Regions from separate parts of the Pseudarthrobacter sp. P1 genome, predicted to be linked through region 4. Evidence: riboswitches for the same ligand, from Rfam matches in the RefSeq annotation. Region 4 holds a riboswitch; each other region holds the start of a gene.

Region 1 (7,172 bases), 2.0 Mb from region 4:
CCGTCGTGATCATCCTCTGGGGTTACTTCATGGCACCGAAGGCCCAGCGCAGGCTGCCCTGGCCGGCACTGCCCGCCGTGTCCCTGCTGGCCTTCCTGCTCGCTGCCGGTGTGCTGGTTGCCGCGCACCTGGCGCCGCTGGGCGCGCTGCTGGCCGGTATTTCGCTGGCCTACACCGCGTCCTGCCTCTACCTGCGCCGCAGCGGGGCACGCGTCTAGCTAGCCCGGGATGGTGCAGCCGGCGTGCGGGCTGGTGGTGGCGACCCAGAGGGCGTCGGCCACCTCGTCGCTGAGGTCCAGCGTTTGGGGGCCGAATTCCACGATGAGCGCGCCGCCAAAGGGCTTGCGCCCGATGATGTGCACCGCGGCGTCCAGGGCAATGTGCTGCTCATCCAGATACCGCAGCAGCTCGGGGTCGTGGTCGCTGATCCGGATGATCCTGCCCCGGTGGCCGGCGTCGAGCTCGCCCATCCGGAAGGCATCGGGCATGTCCACGTGCCCGTCGGCGTCGGGGATGGGATCGCCGTGCGGATCGCGGGTGGGATGGCCCAGCTTGGCGCTCATCCGTTCGATGAAGGTGTCCGAGACGGCATGTTCGAGCAGCTCGGCCTCGTCGTGGACCTCGTCCCAGCTGTAGCCCAGTTCCTGCACCAGATACGTCTCCAGCAACCGGTGCCGGCGGACCATGGACAGGGCCAGCGCCAGCCCCGGCTCGGTGAGCCGGATGGCGCTGTACGGCTTGTGGTTGACCAACCCCTGGTCCTTGAGCTTGCGCACCATCTCCGAGACGGAGGAATTGGCCACCCCGAGGCGGGTGGCCAATTGGGTGGAGGAAATGGGCTTGTCCTGCCATTCGGTGAAGGAATAGATGACCTTCACATAGTCCTCAACGCTGGATGAGGTGGGGGTTTGCTTCACACCCTCCAGCCTACCCTCCGGCCCCCGCGGAGCTAGGATCCGGTGAGTGTGAGGTAGAGCAGCACGGCATTCAGGGCCACCACCAGGGCAACGCTGACCAGTGCGGCAATCCGCAGCGGCACTCCGTCGCGGTGGATGCCCATCAGAGCCTTGTTGGAGGTCAGGCGGAGCAGCGGAATCAGGGCGAACGGGATGCCAAAGCTCAGGACCACCTGGCTGATGACCAGCGCCCACGTGGCGTCCACGCCGAAGGTCAGCAGGGCCAGGGCCGGGATCAGGCTGACCACCCGGCGGGTCAGCAGCGGGAGCTTGATCTTCAGCAGCCCGCCCATGATGGTGGCGCCGGCGTAGCAGCCCACCGACGTCGAGGCCAGGCCCGAGGCCAGCAGTCCGACGGCGAACACCACACCAATGACCGGGCCCAGGGTGGCCACGATGGCCGCGTGGGCGCCCTCGATGCTGTCGGTGCCTTCAACGCCGCCCAGCGTGGAGGCGGCCAGCAGCAGCATGCCGATGTTGACCGCGCCGGCCAGCAGGAGTGCCGCCACCACATCCCAGCGGGTGGCCTTGACGGTGGCATGGAGCAGCTCGGGGGTGTCGCGTGCGGTGGTGTGCCGGTCCCGGGCCAGGGCCGAGTGCAGGTAGATGGCGTGCGGCATGACCGTCGCGCCGAGCATGCTTGCGGCCAGCAGCACGCTGTCGCTGCCGTCAAAGCGGGGCAGCAGGCCGCCCGCCACGCCGGCGGGATCGGGCGGGCTGAGCACCAGTCCGGCCAGGAAGCCGATGGTGATGATGGCCAGCAGGAAGATGATGAGGGATTCGAAGGTGCGCTGGCCGCGGCGGTTCTGGACCATCAGCATGGCCATGGACACCAGGCCCACGATCAGCCCGGCCACCGGCAGCGGCACGTGGAAGAGCAGGTTCAGCGCAATGGCACCGCCCACCACCTCGGCGAGGTCGGTGGCCATGGCCACCAGTTCGGCCTGCAGCCAGTAGGCCCGGCGGCCGGCCGTGCCGAAGCGTTCGCCCAGCAGTTCGGGGAGCGATTTGCCCGTCACCACGCCCAGCTTGGCGGACTGGTACTGGATCAGCATGGCCATGATGTTGGCCGCCACCAGCACCCACACCAGCAGGTAGCCGTATTTGGCGCCGGAGGTCAGGTTGGCCGCCACATTGCCGGGATCGACGTAGGCGATGGCTGCCACAAAGGCCGGGCCCAGCATGAAAATGGCCGAGGGGACCTTCGGCCGCTTCCGGGTGGTGGCAGTCATCTTGGCGTCCAGCACGGCCAGGCTCCTTTGCTCAGCATGATTCATTCCGCCTAAGACTAATATTTAGGCATACCGAAATCATAGACGGCGCGACGGATTCCTGTCGAGTGGAGCCGGTGTGTGACGGGCGGCGGGCCGGGTCAGGGGGCCTTGACGGCGCGCCAGGTGTGCGTCAGGTAGGGGAGCTGGAGGACTTCACCGGGGGTGTGCCCCAGATGCTCGTACAGGTACCAGTCGAGGTTGGCCGTGACCTTGGCCCGGGTGGCCTCGTTGGCCCGGAGCCAGTAGCTGCGGGACTTGACCAGTTCCTTGATGTCCTCGCCGGTCAGTGGTTGGGCCCAGGCGCTCACGTGGGACTCCAGCGCTGTGAACTCCGGGCCGACGGCGGGCCGGAAGCCGGGCTTGTGGACATCGCCGGCGTGCATGATGCGGCTGAGCCGGTGCACCCAGGGCACGCTGACGTCGAGCTGGTTCCACACGAGCCCCAGGATCCCGCCCGGGCGCAGGATCCGTGCGATCTCCGTGCTTGCGGCCACCGGGTCGCACCAGTGCCAAGCCTGGGCCACTGTGGCGGCGTCCTGGCTCCGGTCCGGCAGCCCGGTGTCCTCGGCCACGCCAATGATGGTGTGGACGGTGGGGAAGCGGCGCTCCAGCTGGGCCAGCATGTCCGCCGAGGGGTCCAGGGCCGTGACGTTGCGGCCCGGCCCCAGGAGCAGTCCGGTGAACTTGCCCGTCCCGGCGCCCAGATCGACGACGTCGGCCACCCCCGCCCGGGACCCGGCGGCGGTGCCGTCGAACAGCCATTCGACGGACTCCGCCGGGTACCCCGGGCGCACCCGATCGTAGTGTTCGCCACCGTCCTGGAAGGCCGTGGCCATCTCCTGGCGCCGGCCGGCTTCAAAGGTGGGCCCGCCGATGGCTGCCATATGCGCTCCTGAACGTTGACGGAAACAAGCCCGTCAACTCTACCGCGTGCTAGTCGTCCTCGGGGTCGATGGTGCAGGGGGCGGCGCCTGCCGTGCCGGGGGTGTTCGGTGCCCAGTCCGGGTACCTGCGGGCATCGTTGGCCGGAACCCAGCGGCCCGAATCCACCACGTAGTCCCAGCCCAGCCCTGACTCCACCAGCGCGGCCACGCCGTCGACGAGGCGCTGGGCGTCCGCCAGCCGGGAGCCCACGCCAAAGCTGGCGCGCAGCGATCCGGAGGGCAGGCCCAGGCGGCGCAGCAGCGGGTGGGCGCAGAACTTGCCGTCGCGCACGCCCACGCCGTGCTCGGCGGAGAGGTAGGCCGCCACCAGCCCGGCGTCGTAGCCCTCGACGGAGAAGTTGACGACGCCGATGCTGCCGCTGCCCGGGTAGTCGCCGGAATCGCTGAAGAGCCGGTGGACGGTGACGGAGGGGATCTTCGACAGGCCCGCCACCACGTGGTCGCGCAGGCCCTCCTCGTGGCTGTGCCAGGCGGACTCGTCCAGGGCGGAGAGGATCTCCGCGGCCTTTGCCAGCGTGGCGGCGCCGAGCACATTGGGGGAGCCGCCCTCGTGCCGGGCCGGCCCGGTGGCCCAGGTCACGGTGTCCAGCCGGGCTTCCTTGACCGCGCCGCCACCGGCCAGGTGCGGGGTGCCCGCGTCCAGCCAGTCCGGGCGGCCAACGATGACGCCGGAGCCGAAGGGGGCGTAGAGCTTGTGGCCGGAGAAGACCACGTAGTCGATGCCGTCGTCGGCGAGGTTGAGGCGGCGGTGCGGGGCCAGCTGAGCGGCGTCGACCACGATGCGGGCACCATACCGGTGGGCCAGTTCCGCGAGCTCGGCCACGGGCAGGATCTCGCCGGTGACATTGGAGGCGCCGGTGACGGCCAGCAGCACCACGGAGCCGGCGCGCAGCTGCGTTTCGATCCGCGAGAGCGTGGCCGCGATGGAACCGGCGGCCACCACGCTGCGGTGCGGCAGGCGCTGCCAGGGCAGCAGGTTGGCGTGGTGTTCGATGTCCAGGTAGAGCACCTCGCCGGTGGGGCGGGAGCCGTCCTCGGTGGCCAGCAGCGTTTCGACGCAACCGGCCAGCAGGTTCAGGGAATCGGTGGTGTTGCGGGTGAAGATGACGGCATCATCGGCCCGGCCGCCCACAAAGTCCCGGATGGTGTCGCGGGCGTTTTCATAGACGGACGTGCTGACCTGGGAGGCAAACCCGGCCCCGCGGTGCACGCTGGCGTAGTACGGCAGCACCTGGGCCAGGTGGTCGGCCACGGCCTGGACGGCCGGGGCCGAGGCGGCGTAGTCCAGGTTGGCGTAGCGGACGCTCCCGCCGGTGATCAGCGGGGCGGACAGGTCGGCGCCGGTGACGGCCAACAGGGGTTCGACGGCGGCGGCAGCCGCGGTGGAGATGGAATTTTTTTCAAGGGTTGCAGAGCTCATGAAAGGACCTCACGGGAAGGATCCCGGACAGTGCCGTGATCCGCGCTTGCCAAGACCGCTCCGGCCTGGCCAGGTCGTCACCCGGGGCACCCCGCCGCGAAAGGAGGGTTGCCGGCCAGCAAACCGGGGTTTAGCACTGGCACTCGTGACCTATGCCCAAAATGCTAACCCCGGTGGGGTGCCGGGCGCATTTGTTACATCCCTTTGCGTCACACTGCGTCGTGCTACAGGAGGTCGTCGAGCCCCGGGTTGAGCCGGTTCAGGACCTCCGAATGCAGGATGGAGTTGGTGGCCAGGGCGTTGCCGCCGAAGGGGCCCTCCTCGCCATCGAGGGAGGTGAAGCGCCCGCCCGCCTCGACGACGATCGGCACCAGGGCCGCCATGTCGTACAGGTTCAGTTCCGGCTCGCAGGCAATGTCGACGGCACCCTCGGCCACCAGGCAGTAGGACCAGAAATCGCCGTAGGCGCGGGTGCGCCAGACATCGTCGGTCAGGGCGATGAACTCGTCGCGGTTGCCGCGTTCCTTCCAGCCGGAGAGCGAGGAATAGGACATCGAGGCGTCCGCCAGGTTGGCGACGTTGGAGACGCGCAGCCGGGTGGCGGCGGCCAGCGACTTGCCCGTGAAGGCCCCCGTGCCCTTGGCGGCCCACCAGCGCTTGCCCAGGGCGGGGGCGCTGACGACGCCGACCACCGGCTGGCCCTCGTCCACCAAGGCGATGAGGGTGGCCCAGACCGGGACGCCGCGGACAAAGTTCTTGGTGCCATCGATGGGGTCGATGATCCAGCGGCGCGAGCCGTGCCCGCTGCTGCCGAATTCCTCGCCGAGCACGGCATCGCGGGGGCGGGCCCGGGCGAGCTGGCTGCGGATGGACTCCTCGGCGGCCTTGTCGGCGTCCGTGACGGGCGTCAGGTCCGGCTTGGTTTCCACAGCCAAATCGAGCGCCTTGAAACGAGACATCGTCAAAGAATCAACGGCGTCCGCCAATACGTGGGCCAGGCGGAGATCGTCGTTGTAGCCTTGCGGTTCATGGTTCATGGCATCACACTATCGCTGGTTGTGGCAGGGGCGGGGAGGCAGGGGGACCCGCGGCCGGGTTCCGCCGGATTAGAGGATGGTGCCGAGTTCCTTGGCTTCGGCGCGGCCCTCGGTGCGGTCCGAGCTGCCCAGCAGCCGGCGCAGCGAGGCCAGCCGGGCCGGGCCGGCCTCGCCGGCGCTGCCGTCGGCCACCCACGGGTCCAGGCCGCAGTTGACGGCGGCGCTGTTGTGCTTGCAGCCACGCTCGCAGGCATCGGTGCCGGGCTCCAGGTCGGGGAAGGCGTGCAGAATGCGGTCCGGATCCACGTGGGCCAGCCCAAAGGAGCGGATGCCTGGGGTGTCGATGATCCAGCTGCCCGGCTGGGCGTCGCGCAGCCGCAGGGCCAGCGCCGAGGAGGAGGTGTGCCGGCCGCGGCCGGTGACGGCGTTGACGCCGCCGGTGGCGCGCTGGGAGCCGGTGAGGGCGTTGACCATGGTGGACTTGCCGACGCCGGAGTGGCCCACCATGACGGAGACCTTGCCGTCCAGATGGTCCTTGAGGGCGTCGACGGCGCCGCCGGCCAGCAGGGCGGATTCGCCGTCGTCGCTGCGGGCATCAATGCCCGAGGCGGTGTCCGAGGCCGTGCGGCTGACCACCACCGTCATGTCCAGGTGCTCGTAGTTGGCCAGCAGCTCGGCGGGATCCTTCACATCGGCCTTGGTGATGAGCAGCAGCGGGGCGATGCCCGAATCGTAGGCGGCCACCAGCGCGCGGTCGATGAAGCCGGTCCGGGGCTCGGGGTTGGCCGCGGCCACGACGATCACCAACTGGTCGGCGTTGGCCACCACGACGCGCTCCACCGGGTCGGTGTCGTCGGCGCTGCGGCGCAGCAGCGTGCGCCGCGTCTCCACCCGGACCAGCCGGGCCAGCGTGTCGGGCGCGCCGGAGACGTCGCCGACCAGGGCCACGAAGTCCCCGGCCACCACGGGGTTGCGGCGCAACTCGCGGGCGCGGGCGGCGATGAGGATGCGCTCCTCGGGGGTGTCCTCGTCCACGACTGCCGTGTAGCGGCCGCGGTCCACGGTGATGATCCGGCCGATGATGGCGTCATCGTGGGCGGGGCGGTCCTTGGTGCGCGGCCGGCTGCCCTTTTTGTTGGCGCGGACGCGGACGTCGGACTCGTCCCAGTTGCTGAAATCGCGTGCCACCTAGTTGGCCCCGCCCGGGGTGGACGCGGGCCCGGGGCCCGCCAGCATGCGGGACCAGAGCTGCGGGAATTCGGGCATGGTCTTGGCCGTGGTGGAGATGTCCTCCACCTCGACGCCGGCCACGGCCAGGCCGATGATGGCCCCGGCGGTGGCCATCCGGTGGTCCTCGTAGCTGTGGAAGAGGCCGCCGTGCATCGGTGCCGGGGTGATGGTGAGCCCGTCGGCGGTTTCCTCGGCATTGCCGCCAAGCCTGTTGATCTCCGCCACCAGGGCGGCCAGCCGGTCGGTCTCGTGCCCGCGCAGATGCGCAATGCCGCTCAGCCGGGAGGGGCCGGTGGCCAGGGCGCACAGGG
Region 2 (7,172 bases), 1.6 Mb from region 4:
GGCTGGCGACGGCGTGGATCAGCTGGCTGGCCACCTCCACGGAACCGGCGCCAAAGGCCAGGTTCTCCGGCTGCACGCCCCAGTGGCGGGCCACGGCCCCGGCCAGCGCGGCGGCGGACATGTCCGGGTACAGGTTCAGCGCGGCGGCCGCTTCGGCCACGGCCTCCACCACGGCGGGCAGCGGCGGGTACGGGTTCTCGTTCGAGGAGAGCTTGTACGGGGCCAATCCCTCGGCGGGGGCCGGGCTCTTGCCCTGGCGGTAGGCGGGAATGGTGTCCAAACCCGTGCGGGTGGCGACGGTCATGGTTTCCTCCAAGAATGCTGGGCCGGCTACGGCGCGGATGTGCTGCTCAACACACCGTAGGAACGGCATCCCTGCACCGTCAACCAACCCCCTGGGAGGCCGTCAACCTGTACAGAATGACAGTTCGTTTGGTGCTTTTCCTAGACAATTTGTACGGTCAGAGCCGTTCATCAACTTCCTCGGCCGCGGCGTGCAGCAGCGGCAGGCAGCGGTTCTGGACATGGGTCGAGAGGACTATCACGCTCGACGTCCGGGCCACGCCCGGGGCCTGCGCCAGCGCGTCCAGCACCCGCTGCAGGTCGGTGGTGGACTTGGCCACGATCTTCACCAGGATGTCGCTGGCCCCGGACACCGTGTGCATCTCCAGGATCTCCGGGATGGCCTCCATCGAGGCGAAAACCGTCTCGTGCCCTGTGCCCTGGGTGATCTCGATGGAGCAGAACGTGATCACCGGGTAGCCGAACGCGGCCGGGTTGACCTGCGGCACGATGCCGGTGATGACCCCACCGCGGTGCAGCCGGTCCAGCCGGCCCTGCACGGTGGCCCGGGCAACCTTCAGCCGGCGCGAGCACTCCAGCACGCCGATGCCGGGCTCCTCGGTGAAGATGTCAATGATGGCGGCATCGAGCCGGTCGATCTGCATGCCCCCATTATGTGCCAGCTATTGCAGCGTGGCCGTCAGCCGGGCGACGTTGTCCACGTAGCGGGCGATGATGGGCCGGTCCAGCCACTCCTGGAGCATCAGCTCCCGCGACGTGGCCCGGTACCTGTCCTCGACGTCGTGCATCCGCTGCACAATGTCCTTGCCCAGCATCATCACCGTCACCTCAAGGTTCAGCGAGAAGCTGCGCATGTCCATGTTGGAGGAGCCGATCACCGCCACGTCCTCGTCCACGGTGAAGTGCTTGGCGTGCAGCACCTTGGGCTTGGCATAGAGGAAGATCCGCACGCCGGCGCGCAGCAGCGCCTCGTAGTAGGAGCGCTGGGCGTGGTGCACCAGGAACTGGTCGCCGGATTCGCAGACGAACAGCTCCACCAGCACGCCGCGCTGGGCCGCCGTCGTGATCGCGTAGAGCAGGGAATCGTCCGGCACAAAGTAGGGGCTGGAGATGGTGATGCGGTGCTGGGCCGAGTACAGCAGGGTGTTGAACAGGCGCAGGTTGTTTTCGGTGACAAAGCCCGGGCCGCTGGGCACCACCTGGCACACCACCGCACCCGGCAGCGTGTCCCAGTGGTGCGAGGCCAGCTGGGACTCGAGCGCATCCTCCGTCTCGGAGGACCAGTCGGTGGCGAACATGACGTTCAGCGTGCCCACGATCGGCCCCTCGAGCCGGGCCATCAGCTCCACCCAGGTCCGCCCGGCCCGCTGGTGCTTCTTGTTCCGGTAGGAGGGTTCGACGACGTTCTGCGAACCGGTGAAGCCCACGCGCCCGTCCACCACCAGGATCTTGCGGTGGTTGCGCAGGTCTGGGCGGCGCCACTGGCCCTTGACCGGCAGCAGCGGCAGCATCCGCCGCCAGTGGATCTGGCTGCGCTTGAACCGGCGCAGCATGGCCCCGTAGCCGGGCACGCGCAGCGAGCCGATGTGGTCGAAGAGCACGCGGACGCGCACACCGCGTTCGGCCGCGGCCTCCAGTTCGCGGAACAGGTTCTCCGTGGCGAAGTCCGAGCTCATGATGTAGAACTCGGCGTTGACGTAGTCCGTGGCCCCCCGGACGGCCTCGGCCATGGCGTCCAGGGACTCCTGGTAGCCGCCGATGAGCTCCACCTTGTTGCCCTCCAGCGAGGGGAAGGAGCCCAGCCGCCGGTTCAGCCCCACCGCGGAGTTGATCCATTCCGGGCCGTCGTACGGTGGGGTCTGCAGGGCAATCTCGCGGGTAGCGGCCAGAACGCGCTGGTTGACCTCCGCCTGGTAATCGCGGCGGCGGCGGGACAGCCGGAAGTTGCCGAACATCAAGAACAGCACCAGGCCGATGGAGGGCAGGAAGAAGATGCACAGCAGCCAGGCCATGGCCGTGGTGGGCCGCCTGTTTCCGGGGATGACGCCCAGCACGATCAGCCGGATCACCATGTCCGAGATGTACAGCAGCAGGGAGAACCACGTGGCCGTGGAATCCCACGGCAGGCCGGGAAACAACACTGCAATCCCCCTTCTGCACGGTGCCGGTCGACTGTCCCAGCCTATCCGGTGGCGGGCCCGGGCCGGGGAGGCGTCCGTTCCGGCCGCCGGCGGAGCCGCACTAAGCTGGCTGCATGACTGTTTTGGTGTTCCTGGATCCCGCCTTCCCCGCCGGCCGGCTGGCCGACGCCACCGCCCCGGCGCTGCTGGCCACGGACCAGGGCGCCACGCGCGGCGACGGGATCTTTGAATCGCTGCTGGCCATCGACGCCAAGCCGCGCAAGGTGGCGGCGCATCTGGACCGGCTGGCGTCCTCGGCCAGGGTCATGGGGCTGGACATCCCGGCGCCGGACGCCTGGTTGCGGGCCATCGGGACCGCACTGGACGCCTTCGCGGCGGCGCGCGCGGACTCCGCGGCCGGCTCCGCGGCCGGCCCGGACGAGGTGGTGGTCAAACTGATCGCCACCCGCGGCGACGAGGGCGCCAACTCCCCCACCGCCTGGGTACAGGCCTCCGCGCCGTCGCCCGCGGCCAGGGCCCAGCGCGAAAAGGGGCTGGACGTGCTGCTGCTGGACCGCGGCTACGATTCCGCCGTGGCCGAGCGCGCACCGTGGCTGCTGCTGGGCGCCAAGACCCTCTCCTACGCCGTGAACATGGCCGCGCTGCGGTATGCGCACGCCCAGGGCGCCGACGACGTGATCTTCACCAGCACCGACGGCCGCGTGCTGGAGGGCCCGACGTCCTCGGTCCTGCTCGCGCACATCAGCGACGACGGCGGGCTGCCGGTCAAGCGCCTGATCACCCCCGCCCAGGACAGCGGCATCCTGCCCGGCACCACCCAGGGCGCACTGTTCGCCGCGGCCCGGGCGGCCGGCTGGGAACTGGGCTACGGACCGGTGGTGCCGGCGGACCTGATGGACGCCGACGCCGTCTGGCTGATTTCCAGCATCCGGCTGCTGGCACCGGTGAACCGGATCGACGGCACCGAGGTGGGCACGGCCGCGGTCCGCGCGCAGCTGACGGCCGAGCTCTCGGCCCTGCTGGCCGGCACCGAATAGCACCAGGCCGGGCCTAGGCCGGCTGCAGTGCCGGCGACCCGGTGCGCACCAGCGGGCGCAGCTTGTTGGCGGCCACGGCCAGGACCACGCTGACGGCGAGGAACGCCACGGTGATGCCCAGGCAGGTTGCCGCCACCGGGCCATAGCCGCCGGAGGTGTCGGGGTTCAGGAACGGGTAGGCGTACCAATTGATGGCCGCACCGCGGATGAGCGAGTAGGCCAGGTACAGCACCGGCGGGAGCAGCCAGACCCACAGCCGTGAGTACGCCATCGGCCGCTGCGGGGGCTGGACGAGCCAGTCCAGCACAATGACCACCGGCATGACGTAGTGCAGCACCGTGTTGATCCACGGCAGCAGCGACCCCAGGTCCACCTCGCGCAGCAGGGCACTGAAGACGATGCCCACCAGGGCCATGCACACCACCGAGGACCCGCGGATGATGTCCCCGGTGCGGGTGCCCTCCTTGCCGGTGATCAGGTGGGCCGCGGCAACAAGGAGCACCACGGCGGCAAAGAGGTTGGACAAATTGGTGAAGTAGCTGAAGAAGTTCACCACGTCGTAGCCATTGCCCAGATGGATCACCAGTTGGGTCCCCACCGCAACCAGCGTCAGCACGCCGAAGAACAACCGGGCAACAATAAGAACGATTCTCGGACTCATGGTCCATATCCTGCCATTGGGCCCCGCGTTCTTCATGCAATGCCACATTCGGCGGCACGTTTGCCCGCAGCGCCGGCCCGTATGCTACTTTTTCCCTGAGTAATGAGTGCCAGCGCCAAGCCCTGACTTGCTGGCCGGCAACCCTCTGTTCCAGCGGGGTGCCTTAGGTGAATACTCGGCAATACCTAGTGATATACGGCCAAGGTTTGCAAGTGTGGACGCCCCTGGTGCAGCCTCTTTTTGGCTACCCTCCCCGCTTGCGCTCCCGCCGCTTGCAATCGAGGAGAACCATGTCTGACCACGAAGCCCCGCTCGCCTACCGGCTGATCACCGGACCCGACGACCACGCATTCTGTGTGCGCATTTCCGACGCCCTGGCCGAGGGGTACATCCTCCATGGCAGTCCGTCCGTGACGTTCAACGGCACCACCGTGGTGGCCGCCCAGGCCGTTGTCCTGCCGCACGCCGTCGCCGCCTCCGATGCCGCCGTCGCCAACGCCGTCCAGGACCTGGAGTACGACGGCGAGGGCCACGCGTGAGCTACGCGGGCGACCTCGCCCCGGCGGAGGCCTGGGCCAAGGTGGAATCCGGGGCCCTGCTGGTGGATGTGCGCACCGAGGGCGAATGGGCGCACATCGGCGTCCCGGACACCACCTCGCTGAGCGTTGAGCCGCTGTTCATCCAGTGGAACCTCGCCGGCGGCACGCCCAACGCCGCCTTCGTGGACCAGCTCACCGCCGCCGCACCGGCCGGTGCCGAGCTGGTGTTCCTGTGCCGCTCCGGCGTCCGGTCCATCGCCGCCGCCGAGGCCGCCACGGCCGCCGGCTTCACCTCGTACAACGTGCTCGAAGGCTTTGAGGGCGAGCCCGACGCCTACGGCGACCGGGTGCTAAATGGCTGGAAAAATCGCCACCTGCCCTGGAAATAGCACCCACGCTTTAAGGATTTCAATGAGCAATTTCAACCCCAACGCCGCAGGCTGGGCCCCCGACACGCAGTCCGTGCGCGGCGGACTGGACCGCACCAACTTCCAGGAAACCTCCGAGGCCCTGTTCCTGAACTCCGGCTTTGTCTACGAATCGGCCGAGGCTGCCGAACAGGCCTTCACCGGCGAGGCGGACCGCTTTGTCTACTCCCGCTACGGCAACCCCACGGTGGCCACGTTCCAGGAGCGGCTGCGCCTGCTCGAGGGGACCGAGGCCTGTTTCGCGACGGCGTCGGGCATGTCCGCCGTCTTCACCGCCCTGGGCGCGCTGCTGGCCGCGGGCGACCGCGTGGTGGCCTCCCGCTCCCTCTTTGGCTCCTGCTTTGTCATCCTGAACGAGATCCTGCCGCGCTGGGGCGTGGAGACAGTCTTCGTGGACGGGCCGGACCTGGACCAGTGGCGCGAGGCGCTGTCGGTGCCCACCACCGCCGTGTTCTTCGAATCCCCCTCCAACCCGATGCAGGAGATCGTGGACATCCGCGCCGTGTGCGATCTGGCCCATGCGGCCGGCGCCACGGTGGTGGCCGACAACGTCTTCGCCACCCCTCTGCTGCAGAAGTGCGGGGATCTGGGCGCGGACGTGATTGTCTACTCCGGCACCAAGCACATCGACGGCCAGGGCCGCGTGATGGGTGGCGCCATCCTGGGCACCAAGGAGTTCATCGACGGACCCGTCAAGAACCTGATGCGCCACACCGGGCCGTCGCTGTCCTCCTTCAACGCCTGGGTGCTGACCAAGGGGCTGGAGACCATGGGCCTGCGCGTGGCGCACTCCTCGGCCAATGCCCTGGCGCTGGCCGCGTTCCTGGAACAGCAGCCGGCCATCAACTGGGTGAAGTACCCGCTGCTGCCCTCGCACCCGCAGTTCGAGCTGGCCAAGGCGCAGATGAAGGCCGGCGGCACCGTGCTGACCTTCGAGCTGGCGACGCCGGCCAACGGCACCGCCAAGGACGCCGCGTTCGCGCTGCTGAATGCGCTGAACATCGTGGACATTTCCAACAACCTGGGCGATGCCAAGTCGCTGATCACCCACCCGGCCACCACCACGCACCGCGCGATGGGCCCGGAGGGCCGTGCGGCCATCGGCCTGACCGACGGCGTGCTGCGCCTCTCGGTGGGGTTGGAGGACCTGGAGGACCTGACGAAGGACCTGGCCCAGGCCCTCTCCGCCATCTAACGCCGTCGTCCGCAAACAACTGTGGTGCGGTAGGTGCTCTTATGACGCCTCATAAGAGCACCTACCGCACCACAGTTTTCGGTCAGTCCTGGAAGTACTCGATCTCGGCGCCGATGGTGTTCAGGCGCTCGGCGAGGTCCTCGTAGCCGCGCTCGATCACGTAGATGTTGCGCAGTTCCGAGGTGCCCTTGGCGGCCAGCATGGCCAGCAGGATGCACGCGGCCGGGCGCAGGGCCGGCGGGCAGCCGATCTCCGCGGCGCGCCAGGCGACGGGGCCGGTGATGTCGATGCGGTGCGGGTCCAGCAGGCGCACGCGCCCGCCGAGGCGGTTGAGCTCCGTCAGGTAGATGGCGCGGTTCTCGTAGACCCAGTCGTGGATCAGCGTGGTGCCCTCGGCCATGGAAGCGATGACGGCGAAGAAGGGCAGGTTGTCGATGTTCAGCCCGGGGAAGGGCATCGGGTGGATCTTGTCCGTGGCGGCCTTGAGCGTGGACGCCAGCGTGGTGATGTCCACCAGGCGGGTGTGGCCGTTGTGCGCGCGGTACTCGGCGGACTTGATGTACTTGAAGCCCATCTGCTCGAGGACCTTGAGCTCGATCTCCATGAACTCGATCGGCACCCGCTTGATGGTGACCTGGCTCTTGGTGACGATGCCGGCGGTGATCAGACTCATGGCCTCGATCGGGTCCTCCGACGGGGAGTACTCGATGTCGACGTCGATCCGGGACTGGCCCTTGATGGTCAGCGTGGTGCTGCCGATGCCCTCGACCGTGACGCCCAGGCCCTGCAGGTAGAAGCAGAGGTCCTGGACCATGTAGTTGGGGCTGGCATTGCGGATCACGGTGGTGCCCTCGCGGTGCGCGGCGGC
Region 3 (7,172 bases), 430 kb from region 4:
CGCCATGGTGGGGTGGGCCAGAACCTCACGCAAGGTCAATGCCATGACAATGTGCCTACTTTTCTCCCGATTTGATTGACACATCGTATCTTGTTGAATGTGATGAGGGCTACATACTCTTGAGGGGTTCCCTCAATCCCGGAGGTTTTCCATGAGAAACAACCACGCCGCGGCATCCCCCACCGCAGCCCCCCACGCAGGAGCGCCGACCCCGACAACGCAGTCGGCCAGCGATGTTGAACAGAACCTTCAAGCCATTCCAGAATCGTCCCGGACGCGCAGTGTGTCGGGCCAGTTCTGGATCTGGGCCGGCGCCAACCTTGCTCCAATCAACTGGGTTCTGGGGGCCCTGGGTGTGCAGCTGGGGCTTGGATTTGCCGACACCGTCATCGTCCTGGTGGTCGGCAACCTGATCGGCATGGCCCTCTTTGGCCTCTTCGTGCTGTTGGGGCAGCGCACCGGGGCCACCGGCATGGTGCTGGCGCGGGCCGTCTTTGGCCGCCGCGGCAACTACCTGCCCAGCGCCATCCAGGCCGTCTTGGGCATCGGCTGGTGCGCCGTGAACACTTGGATCATCCTGGACCTGGTGATGGCCCTGCTGGGCAAGCTGGGCATGGTGGATCCTGACGCGGACAATGTGGGCCCCAAGGTCCTGGTGGCCGGCCTGATCATGGCCGCCCAAGTGACCATCGCCTGGTTTGGCTACAAGGCCATTGCCGCCTTCGAGCGCTGGACCGTCCCGCCGACCATCGTCGTCCTGGTGGCCATGTCCGCCGTCGCCTGGTTCGGCATGAACATCGACTGGAGCTACGCTGGCCCTCCCGGGGCCGTGCTTGAGGGCGGCGCCCGGATCGCGGCGATGACCACCGTCATGACTGTGATCGGCATCGGCTGGGGCATCACCTGGTTCACCTACGCCGCCGACTACTCGCGCTTCGTCAGCCGTTCGGTGCCGCGCCGCAAGGTCTACCTGGCCTCCGTCTTCGGCCAGTTCCTGCCCGTCGTCTGGCTGGGCATCCTCGGTGCCAGCCTGGCCACCAAGAGCGGCACGGCCGATCCCGGCCACCTGATCGTGGACAACTTCGGTGTCCTCGCCGTCCCGGTGCTCTTCCTGGTCCTGCACGGACCGATTGCCACCAACATCTTGAACATCTACACCTTCTCCGTGGCGGCCCAGGCCCTGGACATCAAGGCCAAGCGCCGGTCCCTGAACCTGTTCGTGGGCTTCCTGGCCCTGGCCGGAGTGGTCTTTTTCATCCTGCAGGAGGACTTCGCCTCCGCACTGAGCACCTGGCTGGGCGGCCTGGTGGCCTGGGTGGCCGCCTGGGGCGGCATCATGCTGGTGCACTACTTCTGGGTGGACAAGCGCATGCCCGTCGCCGTCGACCGGCTCTTTGACGGCGTGGACACCCGCCGGCTGCCGGCCTTCAACTGGGCCGGGCTGACCGCCCTGCTGACGGGCATCTTCGCCACCTGGCTGTTCATGTTCGGCGTGCTGCCGATCATGCAGGGCCCCATCGCCACCGCCATGGGCGGGGTGGACCTGTCCTGGCTGGCCGGTGGGCTGGTGGCCGCCGCCGTTTACGCCGTTCTGGGTCCGCGGGTCCATGCCCGGTACGCCACGGAGGCCGTGCAGGGTGTGCCGGCGGTTGAACCGCAGGCACCTGCGGCACCCGCAGCGCCGTCGGACCCCACACCGGCACCCGCGCAGCGCAGCCTGGTCAACGACTAGCCCGCCACCACCACCGATCCTTTACTGGAGAGCCATGACGCCTAACGCATTCCCCGACGCAGTCCACCCCATCACCTGGCCGGAGGGCCATCGGGCCGCAGCCTCGTTCACCTTTGATGTCGATGCCGAGTCCTGCATCCTGGCCCACGACCCCTCATCTACCAAGCGGATGTCGCTGATGAGCCACCAGTCCTACGGCCCGCGCGTCGCCATCCCGCGGCTGCTGCAGATCCTGGACCGGCAGGGCATCAAGGGCACGTTCTTCATCCCCGGCTTCACGGCCGAATCCTACCCGGACACGGTGCGCCGGATTGTCGACGGCGGGCACGAGGTGGCGCACCACGGCTACCTGCACGAGCAGATGCAGGGCATCGATGCGGCCACCGAGGCACGCTACCTGGACCGCGGCCTGGACGCCTTGGAGCGGGTGGCGGGCATCCGGCCGGTGGGCTTCCGCGCCCCCTGGTGGGAGTTGAACTGGCACACGCCCAAGCTGCTGGCGGACCGGGGCTTCCTCTACGATTCCTCCCTGCTCGACGGCGATGCGCCCTACCGGCTCTCCGTCGCCGAGGGGGATGCCCGGGACATCGTGGAGATCCCCGTCGACTGGACGTTGGACGATTGGGAGCAGTATGCGTTCTACCCCGGCGTGACGGGCAGCGGCGTGATTGAGAGTCCCGCCAAGGTGCAGGAGATGTGGACGCTGGAGGCCGAGGCCCACCACGCCCAGGGCAGCTGTTTTGTGCTGACCAATCATCCCTTCATCTCCGGCCGGCCGTCCAAGGCCGTGGCCCTGGAGCGGCTGATCGAGCGGGTCCGCGGCATGGAGGGCATGTGGGTCGCCACGCTGGCCGAGATTGCCCGGCACACGGCGGAGACTGTCGCCGAGGTGCACCAGATGGGCCGGGTGGAGATTGCCGGCTTCCCGGACGCCGGCGTGAGCATGCGCCCGGCCCGGGTGCACAGCGCCGCCGCCACGTTCGCCGCCAGCCGGCGCTGAGCTGCGGGGACACGGCCATGCCCGTCATCGTCGGATATCTGCCCACCCCGGAGGGTGCCGCCGCCCTGGAGCGCGGCATCCACGAGGCGAGCCTGCGCGGCGAACGGCTGATAGTGGTCAACGCCTCGCGCGGGGACGCCCTGGCCGGCGACGCCTCGATCGCCGCCGGGGCGGCCCTGGCGGGGGCGGCGCGGCTGCTGGCGGATTCCGGCGTCGAGCACGAGATCCGCCAGCCGCAGCGGGGCCGTTCACCGGCCGAGGAGCTGGTGCGCACCGCCGAGGAGGACGAAGCCTCGATGATCGTGATCGGCCTGCGCCGGCGCTCCCCGGTGGGGAAGATCCTCTGGGGCAGCACGGCCCAGGAGGTCCTGCTGGAGGCGGACGGCCCGGTGGTGGCGGTGAAGCCCGCCCGGCGCTGACCGGGCATCGTGGGAACCGGCGGCGGCTGCCGGACCTGTGGGTCCGGCAGCCGCCATCGTCGGTTCCTCTATTGCACCGGCGACGCCCGTCCCCGTCCAGGATGGGCAACCGGCGCCGTCGCAGGCGGGAACGGACGTCCCGGATGCCCGCTAGCCCACCACTGAGCCGAAGGCCAGGCCCAGCACGTAGGTGGCGGTGGCGGCGCCGAAGCCGATGGCCAGCTGGCGCAGGCCGCGCCACAGCGGCGAGGCACCGGAGAGGAGCCCGACGACGGCGCCGGTGCCCAGCAGGGCCAGGCCCACCAGCGCGGCGGCCAGCACCAGGGCGCCGAGGCCCGTCATGCCGAAGATGAACGGAATGATGGGGATGATGGCGCCGGAGGCAAAGAAGCAGAAGCTGGCGGCGGCCGCACCCCACGCGGTGCCCAGGGTCTCGTGCCCGTTGGCCTCCTGGAACTCCTCCGGCTGCAGCGACAGGCTGGGGTCGCAATCGCAGGTGAACTGGCCCATCCGCTCGGCGGCGCGGTGCTCGGCCGCCTCCCGGGACATGCCGCGGGCCAGATAGACCAGGATGAGCTCGTTGTGTTCGAGGTCCAGCCGGGGAGCTGCGGTCAGCGTGACCTGGGTCGGCATGGAGGCGTCCAGAAGTTCGCGCTGCGAGCGGACCGAAACAAACTCCCCTGCCCCCATGGAGAGGGCGCCGGCCAGCAGGCCCGCGACGCCGCTGAAGAGCACCACCTTGGAATCGACGCCGGTGGCCGCCATGCCCATGACCAGGGACAGGTTGGAGACCAGTCCGTCATTGGCGCCAAAGACGGCGGCGCGGAAGCTGCCCGAGAGTCTGTTGCGGCCCCGAGTGGCCAGGCCGCGGACCACCTCCTCATGGATCGCCTCGTCGGCGGCCATGGCATCGGTGGCGTCGGCGTCGGTGGCGTAGGGGGAGCGGGACTCGGCGCGCTGGGCCAGGGCCAGCACAAAGACCGAGCCAAAGCGGCGCGCCAGCAGGCCCACCAGGCGGTTGCGGAACGAGGGGTGCGCAGCAGTGTCGGCATGCTCGCCCAGCAGGTTCAGCCAATGCTGTTCATGGCGGCCCTCGGCCTCGGCCAGGGCCAGCAGGATCTGCTGCTCCTCGCCGTCTCGCCGCTTGGCGAGGTCGCGGTAGACGGCGGCCTCGGCCCGCTCGTCCGCCAGATATTGGCGCCAACGCTTGATGTCGGCGGGCGTAGGGGTGCGTTCCAGCACGGTGGATCTCCTCTGGTCAGCCATCACTGTAGCCCGTTGGCGGGTTGAATACTGGACGGTAAACCTGTCCGCTGGATTTCGGCCCGGCGAAATTCCCGCTCCGTTGGTTGGGCTTGTCCCCGGTGGTTGGGCCTGCCGAAACCGGGGTCTTGACAGCGCCCGCACGGAGGATCATATTTAACACAGCGGTTAATTAACAGATTGGTGAAATACGTACATGGCCACCGACCAGCTCAGCCTGATCTTCGCCGCACTGGCGGACCCCACCCGGCGGGCCATCCTGGCCCGGCTGAGCGAGGGGGAGGCCACGGTCGGTGAGCTGGCCGAACCATTCGAGATTTCACTGCCCGCCATCTCCCGGCACCTGAAGGTGCTCGAGGGGGCCGGACTGATCACCCGAAGCAAAAGCGCCCAGTGGCGCACCAGCAGGCTCTCGGCCGAGCCGCTGCGGGAAGTGGCCGCCTATATGGAGAAATACCGTCGGTTCTGGGACAGCAGCCTGGACCGGCTGGATGAACACGTCAAGCGAATCCAAAGGGAGCGATTGAAATGAGCACCGCAGAAAACACCGTTGACACACTGGCCCGCGAGGGCGAATCCATGGTGGTGGACGGCACCACGCTGACCATCGTGCGGTTCTTTGACGCACCGCGCGAGGTGTTGTTCGAGGCCTGGACGGATCCGGACCAGCTGGCGCAGTGGTGGGGCCCGGAGCATCTGCACACCCCGCGCGACAGCGTGGCGATCGAGGCCGTCGTCGGCGGCTTCTGGAAGGCCAGCATGGTGATGGACGACGGCAGCGGCGAGTTCCCGGCGGTGGCCCGCTTCACCGCGGTGGAGCCGCCGTCGCGCCTGGAACTGCATGAGCCGGCCTCGGAAATGTTCCCGTTCGAGATCACCATGAAGATCACCTTCGAGGACGTGGACGGCCGGACCCGGATGACCATCGTGCAGCACTTCGCGACGGAGTCCTTCGACTTCGACGATTCGGTCAAGGGCTGGGGCACGTCCTTGGAGAAGCTGCGCCGCCTGGCTTCATAGCCCAACTAGGGCGCATTTATCGTCGAAAACAGCGCGTTTTTCGACGATAAGTGCGCCCTAGTTGGGCGTACGGGCGGGGTGGAGGCGGAAATGCAGCTCGACGCCGGAGCGCCGGCCCGTGGCGGCGACGGCGACGGCGAGGGTTGCGGACGCAGCGTGCCAGCGGGGCGGGGCGACGGCGCGGTCCAGGGCGGCGCCCAGGGCGGCGGGGTCGGTGCACCACCAGCGGCACCAGGAGCGGCCCAGCCGGAATTCGACGGTGCCCAACAAGGCGTCGACCGCGGGCAGGGTCCGGACGCCCGCGGGCGCGGAGGCGGCGGACGGGGCGGCAAGGGAGGGGATGGTGCGGGCCATGGCGGACAGCCTTCGGTCGGTGCTCTTGACCGCGCCGGTGTGTCTTGGGCCGGGCGCGGACCGCTTCCTCATCCGAACCACCCGCGAACATGGGGTTGGTGTGCGGCCAGTCGGAGCTTGGCACCGCATCTCTTGAAGCTGGAACCAGCCTAAACCCAAGCCAACTACAACGGCGGCCGGGCTGCGCCATATGACGCAACCCGACCGCCGTCGGCGATGTAGTGCAGGTGTAGTGCGGTGGAGCCTAGTTGGCTGACGATGCGGCGCCCTCGGGCACCTCGTCCAGCTTGGCGCCGGCCACGCGGGCATCCCAGGCCGTGCGGATGGCTGCGGGGGTGGGCTTGGTGGACAGCGAGACCACGATGTAGACCACCAGGGAGGCGGCCAGACCGTAGTAGATGGGCTCGTTGGCGTAGACGCCGTCGGCGCTCGGGATGGCCCCCGTGGAGTAGAGGATCAGCAGGGTCAGGGTCAGAACACAGCCGACAGCCATGGACCAGGCCGCGCCGATGCCGGTGCCGCGCTTCCAGACCAAGCCACCGAGGATGGCGACCAGCAGACCGCCCACCAGGATGTCGTAGGCAATGGTCAAGGCGACGACGACGTCCTGGGTGATCATGGCGATCAGCACCGCGACCACGCCCAGGCCCAGCACCCAGTAGCGGTTGGCCTTGACGTCGTGCTCGGGGTTGTCGGTGTCGGAGGTGTCGATGGTCTTGCCGAACCAGCTGGCCACAAACGGGACGACGTCGGCGCGGGCCACGGTGGCGGCGGCGATCAGGGCGCCGGAAGCAGTGGACATCATCGCAGCCACGGCAGCGGCCATGACGATGCCGCCGATGCCGATCGGCAGGATGTGCGTGGCAACCTCGGCATAGACAACGTCCTTGCCCAGGGTGGCCACGTCAATGTCGGGCAGGGCCACGCGGGCGGCCAGGCCAATCAGCGCGCCGGCCACACCGTAGAGGATGCAGTAGATGCCGGCGGTGGAGCCGCCCCAGCGGGCCACCGTGGGGTTCTTGGCGGTGAAGACGCGCTGCCAGATGTCCTGGCCGATCAGCAGGCCCAGGGTGTAGACCACGAAATACGTGATGATGGTCTGGATGCCGATGCCGTCGAGCTGGAAGAACGAGGCGTCGACGCGGGCGCGGATGCCGTCCAGGCCGCCGGCCGCATTGAGGGCGAACGGCAGCATCAGGAAGAAGACGCCGACGGTCTTGATGACGAACTGGACCTGGTCGGCCAGGGTGATGGACCACATGCCGCCGATGGTGGAGTAGACCAGCACGATGGCGCCGCCGACGGCGATGGCCAGCCAGCGCTCCCAGCCGAACAGCACGACGAAGATGGTGGCGTAGGCGCCGGTGGAGGTGGCGCACAGCAT
Region 4 (7,172 bases):
TCGGGCTTCTCTATGCGGCGGTGAAGCGCACGGGTGGGGCGGCGGCTGGCCTGATCGCCGGCTGCGCCTTGGCCCTGACGCCCGTGGCGGCCCTGATGTTCAGGTTCGACAACCCCGACGCCCTACTGTCCCTGTTACTGGTGCTGGCGGCCTATGCCACGCTTCGGGCCATCGAAAAACCCGGGTGGACATGGCTTGCCGTGGCGGGAGCGGTGATTGGGCTGGCGTTTCTGGCCAAGATGCTGCAGGGGTTTGTGATTGTGCCGGCACTGGCGCTGGCCTACTTCTGGGCGGCGCCCGTGGGGTGGGGCAGGCGTCTGGCGCATCTTGGAGCGGCCGCGGCGGGGATTGTGCTGGTGGCGGGCAGCTACGTTGCCCTGTTCCAGCTCACCCCGGCCGGCCAACGGCCCTACATGGCCGGTTCAAGGACCAACAGTTTCCTTGAACTCACCTTCGGCTACAACGGCCTGGCCCGGATTCTGGGCAACGACGGCGGGCCGGGCGGCGGCGTCCGCTCCGGCGTGGACTTCGGCGGCGCTGCCCCGGGCGGATTCGGCGGCGCACCTGCCGGTGGTTTCGGCGGCGCGGGCGGAGGCGGCTCGGCGTTCGGCGGCAGCCCCGGGATCCTGCGCATGTTCGGCAACACCTTTGGCGGCGAGGTCTCGTGGCTGCTGCCGGCGGCTCTGATCTTGCTGGCCGCCCTGCTGTGGACCACCCGGCGCGAGCACCGCAGTTCCCTGCTGCGTGCATCGGCCATTCTCTGGGGCGGCTGGCTAGTGCTCACGGCAGGCATCTTCAGCTTCATGTCCGGCACCATCCACCCCTACTATGCGGTGGCCCTGGCCCCGGCCATCGCCGCGTTGGTGGGCCTGGGCAGCGTCCAGTTGTGGCGCCGTCGTTCGCACTGGGCCGCCCGCTCCACCCTTGCCCTCGTGGTCCTGGCGTCGGCCCTGTGGTCCGCCGTCCTGCTCAGCCGCGATGCCTCGTTCCTTCCCTGGCTCAAATATGCCGCCGTGGCCCTGGGCATCCTCAGCGCTGCGGGCCTGGCGTTCCGGGTGGACCGGTTCAAGCGGGCCACCGCCGCCCTGGCCATCACGTCCATCCTGGCTGCGGGTCTGGGCAGCACGGCCTGGAGCCTGGCCACGGTGGGCGTCGGGCACACCGGGGCCATCCCCACGTCCGGGCCGGCATCCGCCGCCTCCTTTGGCGGCGGGCCGGGCGGGTTGGCGGGCGCCGCCTGGCGGTTCAGGGATGGTGTGGATGCATCCGGAACACGGCCCGGGAACGGCGGACGGGTGCAGCCATCAGGCGGTGGTGCGGGTGCCGGCGACCTCGCACCGCAGCCCGGCAGGACCACGGGCGGAGCAGGTGCCGGTGGATTCCTGGGCGACGTGGCAAATGCCCAGCTCACCGCGTTGTCGTCCTCGACCACCACAAAATGGTCCGCCATCGTTTCGGGGTCCTCCGAGGCCGCATCGCTTGAACTCGCCAGCAACACTGCCGTGATTGCGCTGGGCGGTTTCAGCGGCACGGATCCGTACCCCACCCTTGCGCAGTTCCAGGACATGGTGGCCAACGGCCAAGTCAGCTACTTCATCTCCGGCGGCATGGGCGCCGGGCGCATGCCATTCGGCGGCGGTTCCTCCGCAGGAACGGGCGCGGGCAGCGTAGCGGCATGGGTTGCCGCCAACTTCACGGCGCAGACGGTGGGCAGCACGACCGTCTACAAACTGGCCAGGTAGCCTCGCTCGACCAGCGAAACCCTGCGGCGCGACGGTCCACCCCCTCCAGGACACCGGAGTGGCGCCGTCCCGGATAGCATTGGACGTCGCCGGTGCAGTTGGGTGTCCCGGTTAGAGTTCCAGGGCGGTTCGGGCTGGCAAGCTCGACGACCGAACCCGCCTGTGCCCGTGCCCGCTAGGGACCCGCAGCCGGGTCTCGACGAGTTCGACCAGCGGCCTGGTCGAGCTCGTTGAGACCCAGCCATGACTACAACGGGAAGAAGCTCTTCCGCAGCAGGGCGCCGAGCTGGGCGGTCTCGGTCAGGAAACCGTCGTGGCCGATGGCGGAGTCGATGCTGTGCACCTCAACATCCCCGGGCAGCGCCGCCGCCAGGGCGTCCGACTGCTCGGGGAAGTACAGCCTGTCGCTCGTCACCGAGGCCACCAGGAACTCCACCTCGGACGCCGCCGCCAGGGCAGCCTCCAGCGAACCCCGGCCGCGGCCGACGTCATGGCTCATCAGGGCCTCGGTGATCGCGATGTAGCTGTTGGCGTCGAACCGGCCCACCAACTTGCGCGCCTGGTGGTCCAGGTAGCTCTCCACCTGGTACCGCTCCCCCGCCAGGCCAGACGGTGCCGCCAGCCGCGAAGGCCCCACGGGGTTTTCGCCGTCCTGGGCGGTGCGGCCGAAACGGACGGCCATCTCCTCCTCGGACCGGTAGCTGATGTGCGCAATCCGCCGGGCAATGCCCAGGCCCGCCGTCGGCGCGGTGCCGTCGTAGTAGTCCCCGCCGGCAAAGTGCGCATCGGCACGGATCGCCAGCACCTGCACCTGGGCGAGGGCGATCTGCTCGGCCGTGCTGGCCGCGCAGGAGGCAATCACGGCACAGCGCTGAACCCTCTCGGGCAGAGTCGCCGCCCATTCCAGCGCGCGTGCCCCGCCCATGGATCCGCCCACCACCGCGTACCAGGACGCAATGCCGAGCAGGTCCGCCAGCCGTGCCTCCGCCGCAACGGAATCGCGCAGCGTGGTGAACGGGAAGCGGGAGCCGTAGGGGGTGCCGTCCGCGGCAATCGAGGACGGTCCGGTGGTGCCGTAGCAGCCGCCGAGGATGTTGGCCGAGACCACAAAGTACCGCTCCGTGTCGATCACCCGGCCCGGACCAACCAGCCCCTCCCACCAGCCGTCCTCCTCCGTGGCGCCGCGGCTGACGTGCGTGCTGCCGGTCAGCGCGTGCTGGATGAGGACGGCGTTGGAGGCATCCGCGTTGAGCGTTCCCCAGGTTTCGAACGCGAGCGTGACATCCTCCAGGGTGCCGCCGGCTTCGAGCTCCAGCGCACCCACGGGGGCATAGCGGAGCTCGCCGTCGGACGACGGCCCGGCATGGGCCAGCGAGGCCCCGCTCAGGCCGTCGTCGCCGAGGAGCTCCGGCTCGGAAGAATACACGCGAAAGATTCCCAGGGTTTCGGCGGAAACGCTCACGCGCTCTTGGCGGCCCGGAAGCCGGCTTCGAGGTCCGCGATGATGTCCGCGACGTTTTCGATGCCGACGGAGAGGCGCACCAGTCCGGGGCGGACGCCGGCGGCCAGCTGCTGCTCGGGGCTGAGCTGGGCGTGCGTGGTGGAGGCCGGGTGGATGACAAGCGAGCGGACGTCGCCGATGTTGGCAACATGCGAGTGCAGTTCCAGCCCGTCGACAAAGCGCTTGCCCGCCTCTTCGCCGCCCTTGATGTCGAAGGCGATAACGGCGCCAGTGCCCTTGGGGCCATACTTGCGGCCGCGCTCGTACCAGGGGCTGGACGGCAGGCCGGCGTAGGCCACGGCCTCCACATCGGCATTCTTTTCCAGCCAGTCGGCGACGGCGCGGGCGTTCTCCACGTGCCGCTCCACGCGCAGGCTCAAGGTCTCCAGACCCTGCGCGATGAGGAAGGCGTTGAAGGGGGCGACGGCGGAGCCGAGGTCGCGCAGCAGCTGGACGCGCGCCTTGAGGATGTAGGAGAGATTGGCACCGAGTGCACCGTCGGCACCCAGGTCGCGGCCGTAGACCAGGCCGTTGTAGCTCTCGTCGGGGGTGTTGAAGCCGGGGAACTTCTCCGGGTCCTTCGTGTAGTCGAACGTGCCGCCGTCGACAATCACGCCGGCAATGGCGCTGCCGTGGCCGCCCAGGTACTTCGTGGCGGAGTGGATCACGACGTCGGCGCCCCACTCGAGCGGGCGGATCAGGTACGGCGTGGCCAGGGTGTTGTCCACCAGCAGCGGTACGCCGGCCTCGTGGGCCACGGCGCTGATGCCCTCGATGTCCAGCACGTCCTGGCGCGGGTTGGAGACGACCTCGCCAAAGAACAGCTTGGTGTTGGGGCGGACGGCGTTGCGCCAGTCATCCAGGTTGTCCGGGTCGGCCACGAAGGTGACCTCGACGCCGAACTTCTTCAGCGTCTGGGCGAACAGGTTGTAGGTTCCGCCATAGATGCTGGGGCTGGAGACGATGTGGTCCCCGGCCTCGGCAATGTTGAGCACCGCAAAGGTCGTCGCAGCTTGGCCGGAGGAGAGCAGCAGAGCCGCAAGGCCGCCCTCAAGGCTGGCGATCCGCTGCTCCACCGCGTCCTGGGTGGGGTTGCCGATGCGTGTGTAGATGGGTTCCAGTTCGGCGAGCGCGAAGCGGTTGGCCGCACTCTCTGCACTGGGGAAGACGAACGACGTCGTCTGGTAGATGGGCAGGGCACGGGCGCCGGTGGTGGCGTCGGGCTGCTGGCCTACGTGGATCTGACGGGTTTCAAATGACCAACCGGTGCTCACAAGGGGCTCCTCATGCTCTGGGGCCTTCAGGGTGCACCGGTGGCCCACCGCCACGGGAGGCCCCGGCCGGTGGGCCAGGATGCACCTGTAGCCCGCGCTTGCCCTGGACCGATTGGCCAAGGCCAGGTCTTCACCCGGGGCACCCCACCGCGGAGGAGGGTTGCCGGCCAGCGAGCCGGGGCTTGTCGCTGACACTCATGACCTACGTTCAGTGTGGGAGAGGCCCGCGGCGGGACGCAAGAATGTGACGTTTATATGACAGTGCCTATGTGGTGGCGTCATCCAGCCGGAGCGACAGGGAGATCCGCTTGCGCGCCGGATCCACATCGAGCACCTTGACCTTGACGACGTCGCCGGACTTCACCACCTCGCGCGGGTCGGCGATCCGCCGGGTGCTCATGGCGGAGATGTGGACCAGGCCGTCCTGGTGCACGCCGATGTCCACGAACGCCCCGAACGCTGCCACGTTGGACACCGTCCCCTCCAGCACCATGCCGGCGCGCAGATCGGTGATCTTCTCCACCCCCTCGGCAAAGGTGGCGGTGGCGAAGCGCGGGCGCGGGTCCCGGCCCGGCTTGGGCAGCTCCGCCAGGATATCCGCCACCGTGGGCAGGCCGAAGCTGCCGTCCACAAAGCGGGCCGGGTCCAGGGCGGCGACGGCGGCCGCACCGGCACCCGGTGCCTTGGCTCCGGCCGCGGCAAGCACCTTCCTGGCCACGGGGTAGGCCTCGGGGTGGATGCTGGTGGCATCCAGCGGCTCCGCTCCGCCGGTGATGCGCAGGAAGCCGGCGCACTGTTCAAACGCCTTCGCGCCCAGCCGCGGCACCTTCTTCAACGCCGCGCGGCTGGCGAACGGCCCGTGCTCGTTGCGGTAGGCCACAATGTTCTCGCTCAGCAGCGGGCCCACGCCCGCCACCCGGGCCAGCAGCGCCGGGGAGGCCGTGTTCACGTCCACACCGACGGCGTTCACGCAGTCCTCGACGACGGCGTCCAGGGCGCGGTCCAGCCGGGCCGGGGTGAGGTCGTGCTGGTACTGCCCCACGCCGATGGATTTGGGCTCAATCTTCACCAGCTCGGCCAGCGGGTCCTGCAGCCGGCGGGCGATCGAGACGGCGCCGCGCAGCGAGACGTCCATGCCGGGCAGCTCCGCGGAGGCCAGCGCCGAGGCGGAGTAGACGCTGGCCCCGGCCTCCGAGACCACCACCTTGGCCGGCGCTGCGCCGTCGCGCTTCTTCAGCTCGGCCAGCAACTGGGCGGCCAGCTTGTCCGTCTCCCGGGAGGCGGTGCCGTTGCCGATCGCCACCAGCTCCACCTGGTGCTTGTGAGACAGCGCCACCAGCGTCGCCAGGGACTCGTCCCAACGCTTGGCCGGGACGTGCGGGTAGATGGTGTCGGTGGCCACCACCTGGCCGGTGCCGTCCACCACCGCCACCTTCACTCCCGTGCGCAGGCCCGGGTCCAGGCCGAGGGTGGCCCGGTTGCCGGCCGGCGCTGCCAGCAGCACATCTCGCAGGTTCGCGGCGAAGACCTGAACCGCCTCCTCCTCGGCGGCGGCAAAGAGCTTGCCACGGGCTTCGGTGGCCAGCCGGGCCAGCAGCCGGGTCCGCCAGGCGGCCTCCACCGTGCCCTGCAGCCAGCCGTCGGCGGCCCGGCCGCGGTGGGCAATGCCCAGGGACCGGGCAACGGCGCGTTCGTACCAGCCGCGCGCCTGCTCCAGGGCCTCGGCGTCGCGGGGATCGGCCTCGGCAATCTCCAGCGCCAGGGCGCCGTCGGCCTCGCCGCGCAGCAGTGCCAGCACCCGGTGGCCGGGCAGCCGGTGCAGGGGTTGGACGAAATCGGCGTAGTCCTTGAACATGGCGGCGTCCTTGCCGGCGTCCGGACCGGGGGCGCCGGCGGCCTTGCCGGTCTTGGCCTTGGAGCGCAGCCGGCCGCCGTTCCAGAGCCGCTCGCGCAGGGCGGCGGCCAGCTCGGTGTCCTGCCCGGCGCGCTCCACCAGAATGGCGCGGGCCCCGGCAAGGGCAGCGGCGGCGTCGGCAACGCCATGACCGGCGTTGCGGTACCCGGCCGCCGTGGCCTCGGGGTCGCGGCGGGGATCGGCCAGCAGGGCGTCGGCCAGCGGCTCCAGCCCGGCCTCGCGGGCGATCGCGGCCTTGGTCCGCCGGGTGGATTTGAAGGGGAAGTAGAGCTCCTCAAGCTCGGTCTTGGTGGCCGCGGCCAGCACCGCCGCGCGCAGCGCCGGGACCAGCTTGCCGGCCGTCTCGATGCCCTCCAGCACGGTGCGGCGCCGTTCCTCGAGTTCGCGCAGGTAGCGCAGCCGCTCCGCCAGCGTGCGCAGCTGGGCATCGTCCAGCGTGCCCGTGGCCTCCTTGCGGTACCGGGCGATGAACGGCACCGTGGCGCCGCCGTCGAGCAGGCCGACGGCGGCGCGCACCTGGCTGGCCGTGACGCCGAGTTCCGCGGCGAGCGCTGCCTCGATCCGGGCCTCGGTGCCGGTTCCCGCGGGGGCTCCCGCAGTGGCCGGCTTGGGGCCGGGGGCACCCTTGGCGGGCACTAAGGGGGACGGGGCCGGGGCTGCGGGGAGGGAAGTCACAGTGCCATTCTGCCGCACCGGCGGGGCCCGCGCCCCGGCGGCACCACGGCTTCACCACCGGCGGC

Evidence for each region. A riboswitch is a leader RNA that binds a small molecule or an ion and turns the genes downstream of it on or off. The one in region 4 is predicted to bind S-adenosylmethionine.
Region 1: it holds a riboswitch for S-adenosylmethionine, as region 4 does, so the genes downstream of both, ACQCSX_RS08465 (aminotransferase class V-fold PLP-dependent enzyme) here and ACQCSX_RS19660 (bifunctional o-acetylhomoserine/o-acetylserine sulfhydrylase) in region 4, are expected to answer to the same signal.
Region 2: it holds a riboswitch for S-adenosylmethionine, as region 4 does, so the genes downstream of both, ACQCSX_RS12455 (DUF1737 domain-containing protein) here and ACQCSX_RS19660 (bifunctional o-acetylhomoserine/o-acetylserine sulfhydrylase) in region 4, are expected to answer to the same signal.
Region 3: it holds a riboswitch for S-adenosylmethionine, as region 4 does, so the genes downstream of both, ACQCSX_RS17860 (hypothetical protein) here and ACQCSX_RS19660 (bifunctional o-acetylhomoserine/o-acetylserine sulfhydrylase) in region 4, are expected to answer to the same signal.

What each region holds. Positions count from the first base shown of each region.
Region 1 is NZ_CP189584.1:1,785,276-1,792,447, reverse strand. Features, by position in the region: gene ACQCSX_RS08485 (YrdB family protein) at 1-218, shown strand, start outside; gene ACQCSX_RS08480 (metal-dependent transcriptional regulator) at 219-917, opposite strand; gene ACQCSX_RS08475 (Nramp family divalent metal transporter) at 950-2,233, opposite strand; gene ACQCSX_RS08470 (class I SAM-dependent methyltransferase) at 2,329-3,114, opposite strand; gene ACQCSX_RS08465 (aminotransferase class V-fold PLP-dependent enzyme) at 3,164-4,594, opposite strand; SAM riboswitch class IV at 4,632-4,745, opposite strand; gene hisN (histidinol-phosphatase) at 4,819-5,631, opposite strand; gene rsgA (ribosome small subunit-dependent GTPase A) at 5,701-6,819, opposite strand; gene aroA (3-phosphoshikimate 1-carboxyvinyltransferase) at 6,820-7,172, opposite strand, start outside.
Region 2 is NZ_CP189584.1:2,643,329-2,650,500, forward strand. Features, by position in the region: gene hisC (histidinol-phosphate transaminase) at 1-304, opposite strand, end outside; gene ACQCSX_RS12435 (Lrp/AsnC family transcriptional regulator) at 462-947, opposite strand; gene cls (cardiolipin synthase) at 966-2,444, opposite strand; gene ACQCSX_RS12445 (aminodeoxychorismate lyase) at 2,558-3,481, shown strand; gene ACQCSX_RS12450 (Pr6Pr family membrane protein) at 3,495-4,142, opposite strand; SAM riboswitch class IV at 4,241-4,363, shown strand; gene ACQCSX_RS12455 (DUF1737 domain-containing protein) at 4,433-4,681, shown strand; gene ACQCSX_RS12460 (rhodanese-like domain-containing protein) at 4,678-5,070, shown strand; gene ACQCSX_RS12465 (O-succinylhomoserine sulfhydrylase) at 5,093-6,304, shown strand; gene ACQCSX_RS12470 (UDP-N-acetylglucosamine 1-carboxyvinyltransferase) at 6,387-7,172, opposite strand, start outside.
Region 3 is NZ_CP189584.1:3,791,092-3,798,263, forward strand. Features, by position in the region: gene ACQCSX_RS17825 (PucR family transcriptional regulator) at 1-45, opposite strand, end outside; gene ACQCSX_RS17830 (purine-cytosine permease family protein) at 152-1,732, shown strand; gene ACQCSX_RS17835 (polysaccharide deacetylase family protein) at 1,767-2,732, shown strand; gene ACQCSX_RS17840 (universal stress protein) at 2,750-3,151, shown strand; gene ACQCSX_RS17845 (VIT1/CCC1 transporter family protein) at 3,302-4,417, opposite strand; gene ACQCSX_RS17850 (ArsR/SmtB family transcription factor) at 4,611-4,946, shown strand; gene ACQCSX_RS17855 (SRPBCC family protein) at 4,943-5,434, shown strand; gene ACQCSX_RS17860 (hypothetical protein) at 5,492-5,788, opposite strand; SAM riboswitch class IV at 5,805-5,926, opposite strand; gene ACQCSX_RS17865 (sodium:solute symporter) at 6,033-7,172, opposite strand, start outside.
Region 4 is NZ_CP189584.1:4,217,407-4,224,578, reverse strand. Features, by position in the region: gene ACQCSX_RS19670 (glycosyltransferase family 39 protein) at 1-1,742, shown strand, start outside; gene metX (homoserine O-acetyltransferase MetX) at 1,990-3,129, opposite strand; gene ACQCSX_RS19660 (bifunctional o-acetylhomoserine/o-acetylserine sulfhydrylase) at 3,201-4,517, opposite strand; SAM riboswitch class IV at 4,607-4,720, opposite strand; gene ACQCSX_RS19655 (Tex family protein) at 4,783-7,068, opposite strand.